Linked DNA regions of Catalinimonas alkaloidigena. The protein of the gene in region 1 interacts with the protein of each later gene in a pairwise test. Links are inferred from orthologs where the notes say so. Each region holds a gene or a part of one and is shown on either strand. Other genes may lie near its edges. The genes, in order: eno and rpe.

The links.
Region 2: the proteins of eno (region 1) and rpe interact in binary tests that used the Escherichia coli proteins (3 or more experiments, as listed by UniProt). The link is inferred for Catalinimonas alkaloidigena from one-to-one orthologs.

Annotation. Positions count from the first base shown.
Region 1 is NZ_JAQFIL010000001.1:964,186-973,330, reverse strand. What follows is about bases 5,773-8,580. They hold eno (phosphopyruvate hydratase), read right to left. Parts: upstream 7,910-8,580; coding sequence 6,635-7,909; downstream 5,773-6,634. Other genes in these bases: carA (glutamine-hydrolyzing carbamoyl-phosphate synthase small subunit), read right to left, coding at 7,966-8,580; OKW21_RS04105 (FtsB family cell division protein), read right to left, coding at 6,214-6,510; OKW21_RS04110 (hypothetical protein), read right to left, coding at 5,773-6,200. In the rest of the region: DNA repair protein RecN, read left to right, coding at 1-231; OKW21_RS04135 (rhomboid family intramembrane serine protease), read right to left, coding at 228-785; OKW21_RS04130 (endonuclease/exonuclease/phosphatase family protein), read right to left, coding at 790-1,821; OKW21_RS04125 (acyl-CoA carboxylase subunit beta), read right to left, coding at 1,893-3,398; OKW21_RS04120 (Ppx/GppA phosphatase family protein), read left to right, coding at 3,634-4,581; OKW21_RS04115 (Ldh family oxidoreductase), read left to right, coding at 4,592-5,671; more of OKW21_RS04110, read right to left, coding at 5,661-5,772; more of carA, read right to left, coding at 8,581-9,066. UniProt on the Escherichia coli protein: Catalyzes the reversible conversion of 2-phosphoglycerate (2-PG) into phosphoenolpyruvate (PEP). It is essential for the degradation of carbohydrates via glycolysis.
Region 2 is NZ_JAQFIL010000001.1:1,387,576-1,396,839, forward strand. What follows is about bases 4,351-7,277. They hold rpe (ribulose-phosphate 3-epimerase), read left to right. Parts: upstream 4,351-5,440; coding sequence 5,441-6,115; downstream 6,116-7,277. Other genes in these bases: OKW21_RS05870 (S8 family serine peptidase), read left to right, coding at 4,351-5,313; OKW21_RS05880 (TonB-dependent receptor), read left to right, coding at 6,123-7,277. Also shown: OKW21_RS05840 (sodium:solute symporter family protein), read left to right, coding at 1-398; OKW21_RS05845 (DUF3667 domain-containing protein), read right to left, coding at 395-1,363; trpF (phosphoribosylanthranilate isomerase), read right to left, coding at 1,418-2,050; OKW21_RS05855 (thioredoxin family protein), read left to right, coding at 2,168-2,485; OKW21_RS05860 (DUF6952 family protein), read left to right, coding at 2,505-2,747; OKW21_RS05865 (hypothetical protein), read left to right, coding at 2,898-3,626; more of OKW21_RS05870, read left to right, coding at 3,703-4,350; more of OKW21_RS05880, read left to right, coding at 7,278-8,513; OKW21_RS05885 (hypothetical protein), read right to left, coding at 8,518-8,919; OKW21_RS05890 (penicillin-binding protein activator LpoB), read left to right, coding at 9,172-9,264. UniProt on the Escherichia coli protein: Catalyzes the reversible epimerization of D-ribulose 5-phosphate to D-xylulose 5-phosphate.

The DNA.
Region 1 (9,145 bases):
ATGAAGGAAATGGCCAAAAATCATCAGGTGATAGCCATCAGTCATTTACCGCAGGTAGCTGCCAAAGGTAATGCGCATTATTTCGTGTATAAAGACAACAGTTCAAGTAAGGCGGTTAGTAAAATAAAGAAGCTCACACAAGAAGAGCGAGTGCAGGAAATCGCAAAAATGATTGGGGGTAATAATCCTTCCAATATTGCCTTTGAAAACGCCAAAGAGTTGCTTACTTAATAGCTCACACTTCTGGTTTTGCTGGTACTTACTGCATTGTAAAACCCTACTACTCCTCCCAATAGATGCGACTCCCAGGATACACCTGCCAGCGTAGGAAGTACACCATAAAATAACCCACCATAAATGAACATTATAAGCAGTGAGATCAGCAGGGATTTAAAGTCCTGCCTGAATATTCCGAAAAAGATAAGAAATGAAGCCAGACCATATATAAGTCCACTGGCTCCTATATGAAAAGCAGGGCGGGCAAAAACCCAAACCAATACTCCTGTCAGAAAATAACACTGCAGAAAAACCCGGGTAGCAATTTTGGTATAGAACATATATAACATTGTTCCCAGGAAAAGCAATGGAATAGTGTTAGAAGCTAAATGTCTGACACTGCCATGAAGTAAAGGGGAAGTTACTATACCCACCATCCCTCTTATTGTACGGGGCATGATACCAAAAAGCGCTAAATCAATCCGATAGGTATACTCAAAGAGCAATACCGCCCACATGACCATAATTAATCTTGCCGGTACAATAATACTTCTGCTGATACTTTGCATATTATTATTTTTGTTCTTTTTCTGCTGATGTTTCAGCCATAGTCTTTAATGTAAGCATAAGCGGCAGATGATCACTAAATCCTCCATGATATTGGTAACCAGCATAAGTTCTATTGGGTTTAACACCACCATAGGTCTTATCTTTTTCAAGTAACCAATCAGGATGAAAAACCTTTGCTGTTTGACTCTTCACATAAAATCTGTCACTCATCAACAGCGGCTTGCTAACCCACATTTGATCAAAATGACTCCACAAACCTTGATGCTTATGCGTCCCGTCAAAATGCTTGTTAGAGATGATCACCAGGCTGGAATCTTTGCCCGCTAACAGTTGTAAACTTGGATCATCAGGAGAGTCATTGAAGTCTCCGGTGACTATCACTGACGCATTAGCTTCCTGATCTATGATTCTTTCCACTCTTTCTCTCACTACCGAAGCAGCATAGATTCTGCGTGACTCTGATGATTTACCGCCGCCGTAACGAGATGGCCAGTGATTGACAAAAAGATGAAATTCCAAGCTTTCCTGAAGCTTGGCTTTCAGATAGATTATATCTCTTGTTTTCCGATACGTATCATCAGGAAATGTAAGTCGGATAAAGTTTGTATCTAAAGGCTGGATAAGCGCCGGCCTGTATAATATTGCCAAATCAATTCCTCTCCTGTCTTCTGATTCCTGATGAATGATGTCATAACCAGCTCTTTGCAATGGAGTTTGTTCAAGCAGATCTCTCAACACACTTACATTTTCAATTTCAGCGAGTGCAATAAGCCCCGGGAACTTCCATTGACCGGCAGCAAGTAAGGTTTTATATATGTGGAATAATTTTTTTTGATAACGTTCTCTATTCCATCCTCTGATGCCATAAGGCAAAAATTCGTCGTCGTTTTTCAGGCTGTCATCCTGCGTATCAAAAAGATTCTCTACATTCCAGAAAATAATTTGTACTTCGTCAGAAGGCTGGTCAAAATTCTCCTGTGAATACCCAACCCTAATTACTGATAAAAATACTAACCCAAAAACAATCTGCTTCATCTGCAACCAATTTAGCTACAAGATAAGTCTGGCTAGATCCTAATACACAACAAACTTCTGCCTTACATTACCTAAAGAGGAATATTGCCATGTTTCTTCTTTGGTAACTTATCCACTTTATTTTCCAGCATTTTGAAAGCCCTCATCAGCTTAGCTCTTGTTTGATGAGGATAGATTACTTCATCAATATATCCTCTTTTAGCCGCCATATAAGGATTAGCAAAAGTGGTGGTATATTCATCTATTTTTTCCTGAAGTTTAGCCTCCGGATCATCAGCCTCTTTGATTTCCTTCCTGAAAATAATCTCAGACGCTCCTTTGGCCCCCATTACTGCAATTTCTGCACTAGGCCAGGCATAATTCATATCAGCGCCAATATGTTTAGAATTCATCACATCATAAGCCCCTCCATAAGCTTTACGCGTAATTACTGTCACGCGAGGAACCGTAGCCTCACTGAAAGCATAAAGTAACTTTGCACCATTGGTAATAATCGCATTCCACTCCTGGTCTGTTCCGGGTAAAAAGCCTGGTACATCTTCTAAAACCAGTAAAGGGATATTAAAACTATCACAGAAACGAACAAAACGAGCTCCTTTTACACTGGCATTGATATCCAATACACCCGCCAAAGTAGCTGGTTGATTGCCTACTATTCCTATACTCCTCCCCCCTAGCCTGGCAAAACCAACTACTATGTTTTCAGCAAAATTCTTATGAACTTCCATAAAGCTACCCTCATCCACTATGCCACTGACCACATCACGCATATCATAGGGCTGATTAGGGTTTTCTGGTACGATATCATCCAAAGCTGCCCTACTTTCGTCTTCTTTAGGCTGGTATTCAAGGTGTGGGGCATCCTCTTCACAGTTCTGGGGTAGATAGCTTACCAAGTGACGAATGTCTTTTATACACTGTAATTCATTTTTACACGCAAAATGTGTCACTCCACTTTTTGTACTATGGGTAATCGCTCCCCCTAACTCTTCAGCTGTTACATCTTCCTGAGTGACGGTCTTTACTACGTGAGGACCTGTAACAAACATATAGGAGGTTTTTTCAACCATAAAGATAAAATCGGTTATAGCAGGAGAATAGACTGCACCACCGGCACAAGGCCCCATTACCGCTGAAATCTGTGGAATAACGCCTGAAGCTAAAGTATTTCGGTAAAATATATCGGCGTATCCACCTAATGAGACCACGCCTTCCTGAATTCTGGCACCTCCTGAGTCATTCAAGCCAATGATAGGTGCTCCGTTTTTCATAGCCAGATCCATGATTTTTACAATTTTTTCAGCATGAGCTTCTGATAAAGATCCTCCAAAGACTGTAAAGTCCTGAGAGTAAACATAGACCAAACGTCCATCCAATGTACCATAACCCGTAACTACGCCATCACCTAAATACTTTTGTTTTTCCAGTCCGAATGAAGTACTGCGATGCTCAACAAACTTACCTGTTTCTTCAAACGAACCTTCATCCAGCAAAAGGGTTACCCTTTCTCTAGCCGTTAGCTTCCCTTTATCATGTTGGGCTTTGATTCGTTTCTCTCCCCCCCCCAGCAATGCCATCTTATTTTTTTCTTCAAGTTGTTGTAGTTTTTCAGCTTTAGTAATTGCTACATATCCTTGCTGAGCATTATCATGCCGAGCATCTTCATGCGAAGCGTTATTTTGCCTTTCTTTCATAGTAAATATTAATTTATTTGTGTTAAATATAGTTATATATAAGAAACCATTTATTTTCGCAGTGCATTTACATTAAACAAATGCATATATGCTATTCATTGTGGGATAGCTTTCAGATATGGAGAAGCAAAAAATTGCCGTAATTGATTTAGGTACCAACACCTTTCATTTGCTTATTGTAAGCATTGACAGTTATCAACGCTTTCACATAATACATCGTGAGCGTAAAGCTGTGATGATTGGTCGTGGAGGAATTAATCAGGGAATGATTAATGAAGAAGCTCAGTTAAGAGCTCTTTCAACCGTTCAGCACTTTAAAGACATGATTGATAAGTTCAAGATAGATCATGTAGTAGCTACCGCCACAAGTGCTTTTCGTAATGCTAAAAATGGAGCATCTTTAGCAAAGCGGATTTATGATGAAACGAGTATATCCATAGATATTATTCCTGGTGAGCTTGAGGCTGATTATATTTACTATGGTGTAAGAGAGGCCATGGCTCTTGAGGCTGAAAATGCTCTTATCATGGACATTGGCGGAGGAAGCGTGGAATTTATTATTTGCAACGATCAGTTTGTGCTCTGGAAGCAGAGCTATGAAATTGGTGCGCAACGTCTTTTGGAATTATTTGATATTACGGACCCTATCTCCAGAGAGAATGTAGAACAACTTTTACAATATTTTGATAATAAGCTACTTAGTTTAACTAAAGCCGTCAAAAAATTTCAACCAAAAACATTAATCGGTGCATCAGGTACTTTCGATACATTAAGCGATATTTATGTCATTGATCAAGATATCAATGTTAAGCCCGATGCATCTGAGTTACCACTTACTTACGAGCACTATTTAAAAACTCATCAGGCTCTCAATGAAAAAAATCATGCTGAGAGGATGACCATCCCAGGAATGATTGAACTAAGAGCTGATATGATTGTGGTAGCCTCATGGTTAATCCACTATGTTTTGGATAAATATCAGATACGAAATATCAGAGTTTCAGCCTTTGCACTTAAAGAAGGCTTATTACGATGTGTTTCTAATCAACTCATAGCAAATCAGTAACAGTAGTTACATGCAGCACTTCAAACACACTGACCTCTACAATTTTACTTATAATGTATTTAGGAAAATAGGCTGTCCCAATAATGATGCTGAGCTGGCAGCAGAAGTTCTACTCAAAGCAGATCTCCGGGGAGTGGACTCTCATGGAGTAGCACGGCTTACTGGCTATGTGAGGTTATGGGAGAAGAAAAGAATTAATGTTAAGCCTGCTATACAGATCGTACATGAAACTCCAAGTACTGCTGTAATTGATGGAGATGAAGGTTTAGGGCTGGTTGTAGCTCCTTTTGCCATGAAAGTGGCTATGGAAAAAGCATCCTCTGCTGGTACCGGTTGGGTTAGTGTAAGAAACTCAAACCACTTCGGTATAGCTGGCTACCACGCTATGATGGGCTTAGAAAAAGATATGATTGGACTTGCCATGACCAACGCCAGCCCCCTGGTAGCTCCTACCTTTGCAACCGAACGCTTACTAGGCACTAATCCTATCGCAGTTGCCATCCCTGCTAATCAACAGCCGCCTTTTGTCGCTGATTTTGCGACAACCACTGTAGCGAATGGCAAATTAGAAATTTTGCAAAGAAAACAGGAAAAAGCACCTCTCGGATGGGTCCAAAATGCCCAAGGTCAGCCTTCTGAGAATCCCGGCGAGCTTTCTGAAGGTGGTGCATTGCTTCCATTGGGCAGTGACAGAGTCCATGGTAGTCACAAAGGATATTGCCTGGGTTCCATCGTAGATATATTTTCAGCAATTTTTTCGGGAGCAAATTACGGTCCCTGGGTACCTCCTTTTGTTAGCTTTCTACCCTTAGTCAAAGATCCTGTAGGTGAAGGAATTGGACATTTTTTGGGTGCAATGCGGGTAGATGCTTTTCGTCCTGCAGATGAATTTAAGAAACACATGGATCAGTGGATTCAACGTTTTCGTTCTGCCGATACGGTTGATCATCAGGAAAAAGTACAGATACCAGGTGACCCTGAAAGAGAAATGGAAAGTATCAGAAGTAAAGAGGGAATACCTATTCTTGAACCTGTTGTAAAAGATTTAAGAGGATTAGCAGAAAAATTTTCTATCCCTTTTATAAAGTAAAACCCACATTTAGCACCCAGGGGCTATTGTAAGGAGACTTGATGTTATCATACATTAGGTTATACATCGCAGAGAGTAATACAGCTCCTCTTCTTCCCAAAGGTTGGTACAAACCTCCACCTACAAAAAATCCTGACACCCAGTCTCGTTTGAAATAGGGTTCCTGGTTTACGACAGTAAGATATTCGGTACTCAGGCTTTCATACTGTACCTGAGCAAAGAACTGTTTTCCGATAAGGTGACGGGCAAAAAAGCTTCCTCCATAAATACTGCTTGCCTCGTACCCTCTATATTTTAAGTAACGATAAGTAAAGCCTGGGCCAGCAGTAAACTGATCAGTGAAGCGATAGCCTATCATAGGAGAAAGATCAATATAGGTCACTGATCCAAACTGTAAACCAAAATTACCGCCTACTGAAATTCTTTCCCAAAAATCGCTGCTGCTTCTTTCTTCTCTTGTTGTTTCTTCTTGTGCAAATAAAATATGACTACTAAAAATAAGGACTATAGCGGCAATCATTTGCTTCATATGTAAATGTTGTTTATTGCTTAATAATGACATATACATCTTCATCAGGCTTTTTCATCAGGTACTTTTCACGGGCAAACTTCTCAAGCAGTTCATCGTTACTCAGCAATTCTTTACGGTCTTTCTCCACCTGGTCAATTTTTTCCTGATAAAATTCTTTCTCTTTTTCTAGTGCATTAAGCTTCCTGGTCAGCATTATCTGTGAACCTATATCATTGGTATCCAGAAAAAGCATCCATATCACAAACCCCAAAGTGAAAAGGAAGTAAAAACTCTTAATAAATTTTGGAATTTTATTGAGGAAGCGCATGCATATCTGTTTAGTAAGTAAACGTATAGCAAATTAAATTGATTGCATTCACTATAAAAAGAAAATGCAACCCAAAATTGGGTTGCATTAAACTAATCAATTTTGTACTAATTCTGATAATCTGTTACAACAATTTTCCAGGAAAGTAGGCTACTTGCCCCAATTGCTCCTGAATTCTCAATAGTTGATTATACTTAGCCATTCTATCAGAACGAGAGGCTGAGCCTGTCTTGATCTGACCAGCATTTAGTGCCACAGCTAAATCTGCGATGAAATTATCTTCAGTTTCTCCTGAACGGTGTGAGATTACACTTTTGTAACCATTTCTTTTAGCAAGATTCACTGTATCAATTGTCTCGGTAAGAGAACCAATCTGATTCACTTTGATTAAAATAGAATTACCAACACCTTGATCAATTCCATCCTGTAGACGTTTAACGTTAGTAACAAAAAGATCATCACCTACCAGTTGGCATTTATCTTTCAGTAAGTCGGTATGAGTCTTCCAACCAGCCCAATCATCTTCACTCATTCCGTCTTCAATTGAAATAATAGGGTATTGATCTACCCATTCCTTCCAGTAATTCGCCATATCGGAGGAATTCAGCTCTTCTCCTGAAGACTCAAACTTATAAACGCCCTTTTCGCTGTCATAAAACTCAGTAGAGGCAGCATCAAGAGCAATAAAAATTTCTTCACCTGGCTTGTAGCCAGCTTTTTCAATAGCCTGAAGTACGACTTCAATTGCTTCTTTATTTGAAGTAATATTAGGAGCAAAACCACCTTCATCTCCTACATTTGTAGAAAGATTTTTACTTTTCAGTACATTTTTCAGGTGATGAAAAACCTCAGTACCCATACGAAGGGCCTCAGAAAAGCTTTCAGCCTTTACGGGCATGATCATGAACTCCTGAAAATCTATCGCATTATCCGCATGGCTTCCTCCATTCAGAATATTCATCATAGGTACAGGAAGCGTGTTAGCATTTACACCTCCGATATACTTATATAATGGTTGGCCCAGCTCAAGTGCAGCAGCTTTAGCAACTGCCAATGAGACTCCAAGTATCGCGTTTGCACCAAGCTTAGACTTGTTGGCAGTACCATCAATATCGAGCATGGTATGGTCTATGAGCGTTTGCTCAAATATAGATACTCCTAATAATTTCTGGGCAATTGCACTATTTACATTATCAACCGCTTTAGTTACTCCTTTTCCCATGAAAAGACTTTTGTCATTATCCCTCAGCTCTACTGCCTCATGTTGACCGGTAGAAGCTCCTGAAGGCACAGCGGCTCTTCCCAAAACATTATTTTCTGTAATGACATCAACTTCAACTGTTGGATTACCTCTGGAATCAAGGATTTGACGGGCGTGAATTTTCTTAATAATACTCATAAGATAAAAATTAAGTGCGCTTTTAGATTAGGGGCAAATTTAAAGAATGTTATGGATTAAGTATTCATCAGCTTCACGAATTGATCAAAAAGATAACGTGAATCATGAGGACCAGGTGACGATTCAGGGTGGTATTGTACTGAAAATGCTTTTTTGTCCAGCATTTTAATGCCTGCCACAGTATTATCATTTAAATTGATGTGTGTCACCTTGAGATTTTTCATCTTCTCAGCCTCTTCCAAGTTTACTGAGAAACCATGGTTCTGAGAAGTAATTTCACTTTTACCAGTCTCTAAATTTTTTACCGGATGATTTAATCCACGATGACCGTGATGCATTTTGTAGGTAGAAATATTATTTGCTCTTGCTAAGATCTGGTGACCTAGACAAATGCCAAACAAGGGGCGATCTTCTTCTAAAATCTTCTTTACGGTGTCTACAGCGTATTCCATAGCTCCGGGATCCCCTGGTCCGTTGGACACGAAATACCCATCAGCCCCCCATGCTTTAATCTTTTCATAGCTTGTTTTGGCGGGGAAAATTTTGCAATAACAACCACGCTCGGTAAGGTTTTTCAAGATGCTTGTCTTAATCCCCAAATCAATTACTGCCACTTTTTTTGGAGCACTCTCATGTCCATAATAATACTCGTCCTTAGTACATACTTGGGAGGAAAGTTCCAGCCCAGCCATTGAAGGAACCTCATCTAATATTTTCTTCAACTCTTTGAGATCAGTAAGTTCTGAGGAAATTACTGCATTCATAGCTCCCTTAGACCTGATATGTCTGACAAGCTTTCTTGTATCTATATTCGTAATACCGACAATTCCAGCATTTTCTAAAAAATGCTGAAGATCATGATCAGCTTTTTCACGGCTATAAACATTAGAAAAATCATTTACAACCAAAGCGCTAATTTTCGGCGTATTAGACTCCTGTTCAGAATCCAAGACTCCATAATTACCAATATGAGAGGTTGTATTGACGATTATCTGACCATAATATGAAGGATCGGTGTAAATTTCTTGGTAACCGGACATACCAGTGTTAAAACAAATTTCTCCACCTTTAGTCCCAATTTTTCCTATTGCATTACCATGAAAATATGTGCCATCTTCAAGGAGTAAGACAGCTGTTGCTTTTTTGTCGGGCTTCATAGGGTAGTTTTGAGCAATTTTAATAATAAACTAATAAAAAAAAAGGGATTAAGCTGTTGACTAAAACAGCTTAACCCCT
Region 2 (9,264 bases), 430 kb from region 1 along the record:
GTGTAGTGGATTTGTACAAAAGGTCATTTAAAAAAGAAGGATCACCGCGCCATTATCTCAATGCTTCGCGCCTTTTTACCTTGGCGTGGGGTATTCTCGCCATCATTTTCGCCGCTTTTGCCTCGCTCGCTGATAATCTGATTGAGTTTGTCAACATCGTTGGCTCCATCTTTTATGGTACAATACTGGGGATCTTTTTAGTGGCGTTTTATATCAAATATATCCAGTCTAATGCGGTATTTATTGCTGCCTGCATAGCCGAAGCTACAGTGATGTACCTTTTCTTCACCACAGAAATAGGCTTTCTCTGGTTCAATGTCATCGGTTGTGCGTTGGTAGTGTCTATTGCCCTATTCATACAACTAATGATCGGTAAACCAAAAGCTGCTCAAAATTAGAAAATTAAAAAGGAGATAAAGGTTTCTGATAAACCAAACACTAACAATACAAATGCATATATATTTCCTAAAATAAATATTTTGACCAGTGTCTTGAGCCCTCCTTGTTGGTATACCTTTTGAAAAGAAATAAAAATATAAATGGTAATCAATGCCTGAAGCGCCAGGTACACCCATACTCCGCTCATAATGCCCCCAACATCTACCAGTAGATTGATGAGCAGAAGTACACTTGTCAGAAAAAAAGCAAACGAATGTAGGTGAATACCATGAATCAGGTGGTTCATATATAGGTGTTTGTGCCTGAAATAGAGAAGCTTGAGTATGAAAGCAAAGAGAGGCAAGAGCATAAACATCATGATTGGGGCATTCTGCATGACATAGGCAACAAATACCTCAAAATCCTGGCGAACTACCTTGCGCAACTGCCTGAACGCTAGACTTCCAAAATAAGAATCCAATCTGACATTGATCTCACCAAAAGATCGTAATGAATCCAGGGCTTCGTAGTCTGATAAAGTCTCATCTTCCAGTATAGAGCCCATAATTTCCCACTGATTGATGACGACTGAATCAAGCGGGTTAGAAAGGGAGTCTTGCAGTAAAGCTACATTTGTATCCTTACTACTTTCTTCGGGAACTATATTATCGGTTAACCACAGCGTACTGAGAAAAAAGAAAACTACACTAATGATGATGTACAGCCGCAGAGGGTGTACATAACTGACTCTTTTGCCTTCGTTGAAACGTAGCGTAAGAAAGCCCGGTGCTATGACGAAGGGTTTGATACTTCGGGCAAAATTGGTATCAAATGAGAAATAGTTGATGAAAAACTCTTTCACCAGCGTTCCAAATGATACGTTCTGGTCATTATTCTCCTGTCCGCAGCGAGGGCAGTAATGATAAATTTCATTGAGTGATAGCCCACAGTTGAGGCAATCTTTCGTTTTTCTACGGATTCGCATACTTTAAAATCAAAAGGATGGCAATTCTGATCCTCCCTTAACAGCTAGCTTTGGTCATTCCTCAAGATCATCCACCTCAATAGTTTCCAGAATATCTGCCAGGTCATCAAAATCCTTGTAACCGGGTTTGATTTCGTCTCCTCCTTTCAGGGCTATTCCTTTGAGAGGGTGATTTTCAATGGTTTCCAGCACATTTTCCTGACTGAGTCCAAAGCCCAGCAGGATGGGATATTTACCAGCAAGCTTCAATACTTTTTCTAAGGCTTGGGGATCCGGATTTTCCTCTGAGTTTTCAAGGAGGAAATAAGTAACATCCGGGGCTGTGTTTTCCAGTAGTTGTTCCAGAGACGCTACCTCCTGGCTTTCCAGGTCAATTTTCAGAATGATAGGTACTTGTAGTAAATTCAAAGAAGGTAAAAACTCAGGCCGCGTAATCTGCAGATAATCCACTTGCGGGTATTGCTGCAGAATCTCTCTGATTTGCTCGGGTTCGCTTTCGTCAAACTCAGCTGCGAAAGCCACACCTGAAATCCATTCGGCAATGGCTGTATACTTGTCAGGACCCATAAAATTTGGATCCTGAGGTTCAAAGCTAAAGCCTAGTATATCTACTATCATCCCAGCGCAATAGCGGGCATCACTCAAATTATTGATTCCACCTATTTTTACGAATGTTTTTAAAGCCATAGTAATTTTATTGATTCAAATAAGAAAAATTCTTAAACAATAAACTTTTTTATATCGTTTCTCGTAACTAGAAAGCAATTTTATATTAGGTAAATTAAAAAAAACAAATCTAACAGAATGGCTGTAGAACTTATAGAAGATTCAGAATTTCAGGAAAAATTGAAGCAGCAGAATAAAGTAATTGTAAAATATTATGCGGACTGGTGCGGTAGCTGTAGGTTATTCAAGCCCAAATACAGGCGTTTGTCTGAAGATCAGCGTTTTGATGATGTGACTTTTCTGGATGTAAATGCAGAAAAGAACCCTGAAGCCAGAAAAGCGGCAGGCGTCACTAATCTGCCTTTTTTCGCAGTTTTTAAAAATGGTGAACTACTGGATTCGGTAGCTTCCAGTAAAGAAGAAGCCGTTGTAGAACTCATTGAAAAGTTAAACTAGAAAAAGCTGATTAAATATTATGAAAATAGCTGTTGTCAAGAAGTTAGTAGAAAATCAATCCCTGGAAGACTTAATATCGGCAGAGGAAGCATTAGTTGAAGAGCAGCCTTTACCCATTGAGGTAAATGGAGAAGATGAAGGAGAGAAACTGACACATATTCTGGCTGCCATCTTTATCCTTGAAAGAATGAAAGACGAAGGCGTTGATTTTAAATCCGCACTTAGAGAATATACCAGAAGAGTTAGAGAATCTATTAGTTGATGTACTGATGGTTCTCATCAAATGCATATAACGGGCTTATGGTCCGTTATTTTTTTGTCTTTTTATCACATTGAGGCGCATTCCCTAAAATATTTGCTGGAATGTCAGGTTACTACTGTAAATTGGCAGCAACAATAATTCAATTTTACATTGCGAGTTTTCAGCCCTATCGTCCTTATTATCATAGCTTTTGTAAGCCTGTCAGCATGCGAGAGCGAGACTATCCCTCCCCAACAAAGCCGTTTGGGCATTGATTATTTTCCTTTGGAAGTAGGTAGATACTCCATTTACAAGGTGGAGGATATAGCATATACCCTGGTAGCTGAACCTGATACACAGCAGTACCTACTCAAAGAAGTTGTGGCTGACTCTTTTCCCGGGCAGGGGGGCGAAACTATCTATAGACTGGAGCGTTTTACCAGTACCACTGATTCAGGTTTCTGGGAACTGGACTCCGTTTGGACCGCCAGGAAAAGTACGCAGCGAATTGTGGTAGTAGAAAATAATGTTCCCCGGATTAAGATTGTCTTTCCAGCTAGCTTTGGACAGCGCTGGGATGCTAATGCGCTGAACAGTCGTGAGGAAACAGCATACGAACTAAGGAACACAAGTCAGACGTTACTAGATGAGGTAGATAGTCCGCTAGACAGTCTGATGTTGGAAAATATGCTTACTGTTGTCCAGGCACAAAGCCAGGATACTATTATTAACAGGATTGAAGCATCGGAAACATATGCGGAAAATCTGGGGCTCTTTTATAAAAAATCGCTTAGATTACATTACTGTGCCAGTGAACCAGAATGTATAGGTTTGGGGATACTGGAATCAGGGCGTATCTACCGACAAACCTTAATTGCTTACGGTCATGAAAATAACTAGACAGCCCGCTCGGACTTCACGCTTGATAAACCATAGCTCACTTGCTCTTCTCAGATTATTTTCAACCCTCCTTATAATGCTATGTTGTGGAAGCTGGGTGCTGGCCCAGGAAAGCCAATATGTAGTGTTCTTTTCTGATAAAGATACCCTTGCCTATGATTTGGATCGCCCTGAAGAATATTTATCCGTTCGTGCGATAGAAAGACGTTACAAGCAGAATATTCCTGTTACATATTCTGATTTTCCGGTAAAAGAGGATTATCTGAAACAGCTAAGAGAGCTGGGAGCTGAGGTATATTACAAAACCCGTTGGTTCAATGGAGCACTCATAGAAGCCACGCCTGAAGAATTAGAGAGCATTCTGGCTGAGAATTTTATTGTGGGTTCCGAACTGGTAAAGCCCAGAGGCAGGGGGGAACGTAGAAAATCAGGCTCATCAACCGGAAAGTCCAGAAGAACAAGAAAGCAGGAAGAACCTCTTGAACAACTGCTCAATATGGAGCAAAACGATATGTTGGGCATAGATGAAATGCATGAAGACGGCTTTAATGGTGAAGGTATGTTAATAGCAGTTTTTGATGGGGGCTTCAGAGGCGTTGATACGGTTGCTTACTTTCAGCACATCTATGAGGATGACCGTATGCTGCCCGGTTATGATTTTGTAGGCAATAGCCCTGATGTCTATCAGTACGGCCAGCATGGTACTGAAGCACTATCCTGCATTGGGGCATATTTGCCGGGTGTGCTGGAAGCAGGTGCATATGGCGCTGACTATATGCTTTGTGTGACAGAAGAGGTAAGTTCAGAATACAGAATTGAGGAATACAATTGGTTATTTGCTGCTGAATATGCCGATAGTACAGGTGCCGACATTATCAGTACATCACTGGGCTATACCACTTTTAATGATTCCGCTATGGATTATAGCTATGAAGACCTGGATGGTCAAAGTGCAGTGATTACCCGTGCAGTGGATGCAGCTACTGACAGAGGGATTATATGTGTAGTAAGTGCTGGAAACGAAGGCTCGGGCAGTTGGCATTATGTATCTCCTCCTGCTGATGCCCAGGACATCCTGGCGGTAGGGGCGGTAAGCCGTACTCGTGATAAAGTATCATTCAGTTCTTATGGACCTTCTGTAGATGGCAGAGTTAAGCCCGATGTATCTGCTTTAGGCTTACAAACGGTGGTTGTTGACGCTTCCGGCAATGTAGTAACTTCTAACGGAACCTCTTTCGCCGCACCTTTGATTGCTGGATTTGTTGCAGGCGTATGGCAGGCTATTCCTCATGCTACCAATGTTGAAATCATAGAAAAGATTCGTTTTTCTGGTGATATGTCCCTCACCCCGAACAATGAAACAGGCTATGGTATTCCTGATTACAATAGGCTGATGGATAATTACCTGACTCCTATAGAGGACATGCCGCAAAAGCATTATTATAAAGTGTATCCCAATCCGGTAGAAGATAGTGATCTGATCATTGAGCCTTCTAATGGAAATTTTGAAGGGACATTGCACATCAATTTATACAGTCCTGAAGGTAAACTTATGCTTGAGAAAAATGTAGATGAATTCAAACGCAATTCACTCACTTTGGACATGGATGGCCTTTCTCAGGGTGTTTACATTATGCATATTTTGTCAGCTTCGGTTTCTGATACGCTTAAAATTGTTAAGTTTTAAATAGCTTTTTCAGTTGCGCTAAGGGCTGTCGTATTGAATATGCATTGTATCATGCGATGGAAAAAATAAGCTATTTTAATTCTATCTCTTATTTATCCGACCTAGCTTTGTAGCAAAGCAAATCATCATGAAAGATACCGCAATAGCTCCTTCTGTATTAGCCGCTGATTTTGCCAACCTTCAGCGAGATATAGAGATGCTGAATGAAAGTGAAGCCGACTGGATTCATGTGGATATCATGGACGGAATCTTTGTGCCGAACATTTCATTCGGCATACCCGTTTGTCAGGCGATACAAAAACACGCGAAGAAACCGCTGGACGTGCATCTGATGATCAAAAGTCCCGATGACTTTCTGGAAGCATTCAAAGATGCCGGAGCAGACCGTCTTACTGTGCATTATGAAACGCTAAGCCATTTGCACCGTACAATAGGCAAGATCAAAGAACTGGGCTGTAAAGCCGGAGTAGCTTTGAATCCTCATACACCGGTAAGTGGGTTAGAAGATATCATACACGAATTAGATCTGGTGCTAATCATGTCGGTAAATCCGGGTTTTGGAGGGCAGCAATTTATTGAACACACCTACAGCAAAATACTAAAGCTAAAAAAATTAGCTGAGGAGACGCAGGCTGACATCTGGATAGAAATAGACGGGGGAGTAACTGATCAGAATGCAAGTGCTTTGGTAAAAGCAGGAGCTAATGCGCTGGTGGCAGGAAGCTTTGTCTTTAAATCTCCTGAACCACTTTCAACTATTTCTGGCTTAAAAAAAATGACTGCCAGCAAGCAAAGAAATTAGCATAGAGATGCGTTTTGCAATTATCTTTTCTTTTTGTCTTTTCCTTCCAATATCACTGATTTTTGCCCAGGAAGCAGTAGTAAAAGGAGTAGTATTGGATTCCACTGCTTTAGGCATTGCTGAGGTTAATATTCAGGTGGTGGGCAGTGGTAAAGGTACGACTAGCGATTCAAGCGGAAATTTTCAGATCAGGCTTTCCCGAGGTACTTACGAGCTTCTTTTTACCCATTTAGAATATCATTCACGTTCCCGGCAGCTCACTGTTTCAGCGAATGATACCCTTGATATGACTGTGATTATGCAGGCACAGATACGTGTTTTGGATGATGTAGAGGTAAGTGGCCAACAGGATGAATCATTAAGAAGAGAAGCAGGTATCATGACGATAGAGCCTAATGCAGCTCAGGTGACGCCTTCGCCTTTTGGTGATTTTACCAAAGTGCTGGCTACTTTACCTGGCGTGGTAAGCAACAATGAGCTTTCCTCTACATATTCTGTTAGAGGAGGTAATTTTGACGAGAATCTGGTATATGTCAATGATATTCCGGTCTACCGCCCTTTTCTGGTAAGTGCCGGTCAGCAGGAAGGACTCAGTTTTATCAATCCTGATCTGGTAGGTGCCGTCACCTTTTCTTCTGGTGGGTGGCAGGCAAAGTACGGAGATAAGTTGTCTTCTAACCTCAATGTTACTTATAAAACCCCTGACAAGACCAGGGCATCGGCAAGCCTGAGCTTGTTGAATGGCGGAGTTCATGTAGAAGGAAGCAGCAAAAATAAAAAAGTACGCTATCTTATCGGAGGACGCTATAAGACTGCTCAGTATCTGCTCAATACGCTGGAGACCAACGGAGAGTATTTACCCCGATTTCTGGATTTGCAGTCATACCTCAGTTTTGACCTGGACGGTGATCCTGATGTGAACAAGACAGAATTGGGCATTTTGGGTGCTATTTCCGATAATCGCTATCTGGTAAGACCGGAAAGTAGAGAGACCACCTTCGGTACTTTGGATGAACCCTTTCGTCTCTTTGTAGGCTATGTGGGGCAGGAAGTGCTTGATTATCGTACTTATCAGCTGGGACTGAAACTGACACATCGTATCAAGGACTGGTGGACGACCAAACTGATTTCTTCTCGCGTATCTACCCGTGAAAGAGAATATTTTGACCTTGAATCTGGCTACCGCCTATGTGACATTGATATTATGCCCGGTTCTCAAAGCTTTAACCGTTGTGCTACTGTTCTCGGCATCGGTAGCAACTATCGTCATGCCCGAAATAAGCTGGAAGCGGAAATCATCAATTTGGAAAACCGCCATGCTATGAGCCTGGGCAGTAGCAATACGCTGGAATTCGGTCTGGGTTATGCTAATGAACGAATTGACGATATCGTAGAACAGTATGCTTTTAGCGACTCTTCCGGTTATTCTAATATTTACCAGAGCATCAACAATTCCTTAGACCTGAACTCCCATCGTTACTTTGCTTTTGTACAGAATACTACCGAGTGGAATGAGGCGCATACTTTCAATTACGGTCTACGGGTCAACTACTGGACAGTAAATCAGCAGTGGCTCTTTAGTCCCAGATTTCAGTACTCTTACAAGCCGATGGGATTAGGGGATGTGGTTTTTCGTTTTGCCGCCGGAATGTATCAGCAACCTCCATTCTACCGCGAGCTTAGAGACAGGCAGGGTGAGTTGCATACTGATGTGCTGGCACAATCCTCAGTACATTTGATTGCAGGAATGGATTACCGCTTCAGCATGTTCGGCAGAGAGTTTGCCTTACTTTCAGAATTCTACTACAAACACCTCAGCGACGTAAATCCCTATGATGTGGATAATGTGCGTATTCGATACTATGCCGATAATAATGCTACAGCTTACGCAACTGGAGCAGATTTCAGGATCAGCGGTGAGTTTATCCCCGGGGCTGAGTCATGGTTCAGCCTGGGCTTCTTACGGACCCGGGAGGATATTGAAGGTGATGGTTTAGGCTACATCCGTCGTCCGGCTGATCAGCTGGTGAATTTTGGGGTTTTTTTTCAGGATCATCTTCCTAACGATCCCAGTACACGGGTATATGTGAGTTTCTTATATGGTTCAGGCCTGCCATTTGGTCCTCCCGAAAGTGTTGCGTACAGAAACTTCCTGGATGGACCTGACTACAAAAGGTTAGACCTGGGCTTCTCAAAACAGTTGAATTTCAGGAAAGAGAAAACAGAGGAGAACAGCTTTTTCCGCTCTCTTTGGCTTGGACTGGAAGTGCTGAATGTACTGGGAGCAGACAATACTATTTCTTTCAGTTGGATAGATGACGTACAGGGAAGGCAGTATGCTGTACCCAACCGGCTCTCAGCCCGCTTTATCAATCTCAAACTGATTGCTCGTTACTAGGCACTCAGGCTAACAGTAGCTTCTGCGTAAACGTATGGAAATCCTGCAAGTGAGTAGGGGTGAGTTTCAGATGAACATGTTTGCCTTTAAGCAGAGCGGCCTGCAGGATCAGCTTCCTGAATGCGATCAGTGAAAGGAGTCTTTTGCTTAATGCCTGATCAATAATCTTGTTTTCTACCAACTTCTCAAATATATAAGGTGGATGATTTTTAGTCTCTTCCTGGGTCTGTAGACTAACAAACTGGTTTCCCAATGCCAGGCAGGCTTTACAGGCTTTATCCAGCAACTGTAGTAAGTAATGATCCGCAAAAGTAGGAGAGTAGTTTTTTTGCGCCAATCTCTGTTCAAGCTTTACAATGGTGTCACGTAAGATAATAGCTCTTTTTGTCAATAAATCTTCACTCATAAGCATCTGCTTTACGGCTATGCAGCTAATAATGGTTTTGGTAGAAAAATAGCATGTAATAAAAATACAAAAATATTAACGTTTTTCATGAAGTGAAGGCTGTTATTGCTATAAAAAATGAGTTTCTGATAATATTCAGTATAAGCTTACCCGGCTACCATAAAAATTCGTATGCGCTTAATAAAGCTTATTTCGGTATCAATTTTGCCAATATTTCGTTACAAATCACCTTATTGAAATTTTCACTGAACCATGCAATCCCATATCAAATCACTTCCATTGTTCATGCTTATCGCATTGCTCAGCTTTGGCTGCGCCAAGACCGTAACCCGGGTAGATACCAAC